Regions from separate parts of the Bacillus sp. WC2507 genome, predicted to be linked through region 2. Evidence: riboswitches for the same ligand, from Rfam matches in the RefSeq annotation. Region 2 holds a riboswitch; the other holds the start of a gene.
The links. Region 2 has a riboswitch for cyclic di-AMP ahead of ACUN28_RS25660 (hypothetical protein). Riboswitches for the same ligand answer to the same signal wherever they lie in the genome.

Region 1: another riboswitch for cyclic di-AMP. It lies ahead of ACUN28_RS20300 (APC family permease); the one in region 2 lies ahead of ACUN28_RS25660 (hypothetical protein).

Annotation. Positions count from the first base shown of each region.
Region 1 covers NZ_JBQXPN010000001.1:3,848,179-3,850,572, reverse strand. Annotated here, with positions in the region: gene panE (2-dehydropantoate 2-reductase) at 1-850, shown strand, start outside; gene ACUN28_RS20305 (hypothetical protein) at 906-1,034, opposite strand; cyclic di-AMP (ydaO/yuaA leader) riboswitch at 1,175-1,321, shown strand; gene ACUN28_RS20300 (APC family permease) at 1,466-2,394, shown strand, end outside.
Region 2 covers NZ_JBQXPN010000001.1:4,862,613-4,865,006, reverse strand. Annotated here, with positions in the region: gene thiD (bifunctional hydroxymethylpyrimidine kinase/phosphomethylpyrimidine kinase) at 1-554, shown strand, start outside; cyclic di-AMP (ydaO/yuaA leader) riboswitch at 640-787, shown strand; gene ACUN28_RS25660 (hypothetical protein) at 881-1,267, shown strand; gene ACUN28_RS25655 (hypothetical protein) at 1,284-1,514, shown strand; cyclic di-AMP (ydaO/yuaA leader) riboswitch at 1,775-1,920, shown strand; gene ACUN28_RS25650 (SipW-dependent-type signal peptide-containing protein) at 2,017-2,121, shown strand; gene kdpF (K(+)-transporting ATPase subunit F) at 2,118-2,198, shown strand; gene kdpA (potassium-transporting ATPase subunit KdpA) at 2,218-2,394, shown strand, end outside.

The DNA of each region.
Region 1 (2,394 bases), 1.0 Mb from region 2:
TAAACGGAAAAAACAATTGGAGGAAAGAGGACTTGTAATCCGAAGTGTTAACGGGGATTTTTCCTTCCAACCGAAATTAATAACGAAAGAAGATCGAACTGCTCCATTTGATGTCATTTTATTTTCAACAAAAGCGTATCACTTAAACGAGGCAATTCAAGATTTGAAGCCCTATGTTAGCGAAAAAACTGTCATCATTCCATTGTTAAATGGTATCGCTCATTTATCACAATTACAAAAGGAATTTGGCGTGGAAAAAGTAATTGGTGGTTTATGCTTTATCGAGACGACGTTAAACGATCAAGGAGAAATTGTACAAACGAGTGCTGCCAACAGACTTCTGTTTGGAGAAATCAAGCTTCAAGGTTCAGAGAGAATAAAGCATATTTCTAAAGCATTTGCAGGTACGAAATCTAGTTTTGTTTTAAGTGAAAATATTACGCAAGATATGTGGCATAAATATTTATTTATTACTGTAATGTCGGGTGTGACGACATTAATGCGTGCACCAATAGGACCGATTCGTGAAAGTGAAGGTGGACACGAATTTATCCGAAACTTATTTGAAGAATGTGTGCAAATCATGAGGTCTATGAAAGCTCCAGTTAAGGATGGTATTGCCCAGGAACATATGAAAACAATTGATAAAATTTCGTATGATATGAAGTCATCAATGCAGCGTGATATGGAAAAAGGTTCGTCCATTGAAGGGAAGCACTTACAAGGATACTTACTAGATGTAGCAGAACAATTTTCTATAGAAGCACCATTATTAGGAGCAGTATATCAAAATTTGAAAGTGTATGAAGAAATGACCTTTAACAGATCAGAAATAGAATTGGATGTATGAAAAAATAAAAAAGAAAGCAATATATAAGTGTATTGCTTTCTTTTTTTATGACAAATTATTTATTTCTTTTCGTTCTATCTGTCAAATTTATTTCCTGTTCACGTTTACCGTATAATTGATTAATTTCATTTGCTAACGCATCTAAATAGGAATCGGAAAAAATAGGCTTCTTTTCTTTAGACATATGGGTCTCCTTTATCGATTTTTTAGTATTCATTATGTATATTTACCGGCGGATTATGCGCAATCATTTTAAATTTTTTCTTTTTCAAAATTTTTGTTTACATTTTGAAAATAAAGGAGTATTATAATCCACAGTTTCAATTTTCTAAATCGCTGAAACCGCATGGTACGGGGGACCCGTTCTTACGGATTAGTTCTTAATCCGATGGGGTGAATCCTTGAAAAAGGTAGGGCTACTCATAGGCCCGAATCCGACAGCTAACCTCGTAAGCGTTATATTGAGAAGGAAGGTGGAGCTTGTGCGACAAAAAAAATAATGTCTACAAGTCTATTTCGCTATGGCTTGTAGACATTTTTTGTTTTCTGAAGAAATAGTTTGCTGGCTGTAACAAGCAGCATCGTTCGTACAAAATTATTGGAGAGTGGACAGTATTGGTTTCATCTATTAAAAGATTTTTAATTGGAAGACCGTTAAAATCAACTGAGTTAGGAGAGCAGAAGCTTAATAAAACGAAGGCGTTAGCCATTTTATCTTCTGACGCATTGTCATCGGTTGCATATGGACCAGAGCAAATTTTAATTGCTTTAGCAGGTCTTGGAGCGATTGCTTATTGGTATTCAATTCCGATCGCTATCGGGGTATTAGTATTATTGACAGCCCTTATTTTATCTTATCGTCAAATTATTTTTGCTTATCCGCATGGCGGGGGTGCGTATGTTGTATCAAAAGAAAATTTAGGGATGAATCCAGGGTTAATAGCTGGAGGATCTTTATTAGTCGATTATATTTTAACTGTTGCAGTAAGTGTGTCTGCAGGTACAGATGCGCTCACATCAGCTTTTCCTAGTTTACATGCACATAATGTAATCATTGCGATTATATTTGTTATATTTATTACTATTTTAAATTTAAGAGGGGTAACGGAATCAGCTTCCGTTTTAGCATATCCGGTTTATTTATTCGTTCTAGCACTATTTATATTAATTGGGGTAGGGATATACAATATTTTAACTGGTCACGTTTCACCGACTTTACACACGCCGATTGGAACGCCGGTTGCGGGAATTAGTTTGTTCTTACTGCTACGAGCATTTGCATCGGGTAGTTCGGCTTTAACAGGTGTTGAGGCAATCTCTAACGCAATTCCAAACTTTAAGGATCCTGCACCTAACAATGCAGCGAAAACATTGCTTGCAATGGGTGCATTACTTGCCGTTTTATTTTCAGGAATTGTCTTTTTAGCTTATTATTACGGAATTAATCCAAGTAAGGAAGTAACAGTTGTTTCACAAATTGCTGAACAAACTTTTGGACGTAATTTCATGTACTATTTCATACAAGGTACAACTGCTTTAATATT
Region 2 (2,394 bases):
TTCAAATTGTAGCAGAACATATAAAGAAGTTTGGCTGGAATAATATTGTACTAGACCCTGTTATGATTGCTAAGGGTGGTGCATCATTATTACAACAAGAAGCAGTACAAGCATTAAAAGAATATTTATTACCAGTAGCAACGGTTGTAACACCGAATGTTCCTGAGGCAGAAGTGTTAACTGGGATGGAGATTCATGATGTTGAAGATAGTAAGGAAGCTGCGCAAGTACTGCATGAATTAGGTGCGAAATATGTGCTTATGAAGGGTGGACATGCAGAATATCAAGGTAATGAAGTAATTGACTTACTCTTTGATGGAGAAGAGTTTATCGAATTTAGAAGCGAACGGATTCCTTCAAAGCAAACGCACGGAAGCGGGTGCACATTTGCTTCAGCGGTTACAGCAGGACTTGCGAAAGGCTACTCGATTGAAGAGGCAGTTCAAGAAGCAAAACGATTTATTAGTATAGCAATTGAAGAGCCGTTGAATATTGGTAGTGGTCATGGACCGACGAATCATTTTGCATATAAATTGAATAAAACGCGTGCTTAGGTAAGTAAAAAGTCAGTTTTATAACTGGCTTTTTTTCTGTTTACTTTTTCCAAATACAGGAGTAATATATCAGCCAGAATATATTTTTTTGTAAACGCTGAGTCCGATTGTATGGAGCGGAGGAACCAATTTGTGCAGTGTCACTAGGGGTGAATCTTTCAATTTTGAAAGTAGGGCTACTCTCAAAGCCCGAATCCGACAGCTAACTTCGTAAGCGTCTTGAGAGAGGACGGTGCCATGATGGATACATCACTTCATCGATCTGATTAGTATAGGGGAATATCAATCTATGTTTGAGTTCTTTTATGCTAAGGAGGATGAGGTACATGGAACTAACACTTATTTGTGTTGGAGAAGAAAGCAAGGTAAATAGTTTAATAGATTTAGTAGCATTTCAACATGAGTTAATTATTTTTACAGCAAATGAAGAGATAGCGGCTGAAGTGAGGAATTGTGGGTTTGATTGGACGTATAGTTGTAGTAAGGAGCAGGATTTTACTAGTATTTGTGAGTGTATTAAGAAAGTGATTTTACTAGGGGATGAGCTTCCAATTATTAGTTTCTTTACAGAACACATTCGCTTTTCTTTTCAAGCACCTATTACTGTTGTTACAAGGAATAAACGATATCCAGCGAGGCTCTATGAAACAATTGGAGCTACATTCGTCGTGTTTACAAATTGTGATAATATTTCTTTTTTATTTTTTGAATAGGGCGGGGGAGAAGAAGATGAAGGTGTTGTTATTAGGAGATATAGCGAATCGTTGGGCGGTATCGGTAGAGCGAGTTCAAGAATTGGTGATGCTTGATCCTATTTTTCCAAGGCCCTATATTATATTGCCATCGAAAGACGCTTTATATTTAAAAACAGATGTTATCGAATATGAGCAACTACATGCAGAATTGTCACAAGTTTATATTCGCGGGAGAAATTTACGTGCTTTTTTACGAGGAGAATAAATAGTGAATAAAAAAGAGCGAATGCTAAGTGCACCAAGCTATGCACTTCATGTCATTCGCTCTTTTTATTTCGTATTTAAAAGATCATTTATGTGAAAAAGAAAGAAAAGACGAGAAAACAGATGAAAGAATATTAATAATACTCAATGTAAGCGTTTAAATAGACGGATATTTTCTTATTTTCAGTAATTTGCCTCTTTACAAGTGAAATATAGAGGAGTATATTTACTCTCATAAATCATTCATAAAATTTCCAAAAAAACCTAAAATCGCTGAGTTCCAGAAATGGAGCGGGGGAACCAATTTTGTGCATCGTCACTTGGGGTGAATCTTTCAGTTTTGAAAGTAGGGCTACTCTTTAGGCCCGAATCCGACAGCTAACCTCGTAAGCGTTTAGAGAGGAGGTTTACTTTGTGTTGTTCATTTCGAACACTAAGTAGAGCTTAGTGTTCTTTTTTTGATAACTTAATGGTAAATTTTAACAAAAAAGTGAGGGGTAGTTATGTTAGATGTTGTAATGATCGGGATTTTTGTTGTGTTAGTCGCATCGATGGCAAGTCTTGCAAGTTGGTCAGATAAAGTTGTGAAAGAAGGGAAGCAATCATGATGATTGCCTTATCGGTTATTGTTGCAGCAATTACGGTGTACTTAGTGTATGCATTATTAAATCCAGAGAAGTTTTAATTAGGGGGAATCATTCATTATGATTTGGGTCGCAGTTGTTATTACCATGCTGTTGTTTATTCTTGTGGCAAAGCCAATGGGGATATATTTAGAGAAAGCCTTTCAAGGTAGTCAAAAGCTAGATAAAGTATTCGGGCCTTTTGAAAAACTTATTTTTAAAATTACGGGTGTAAAAGAATACAATCAAACGTGGAAA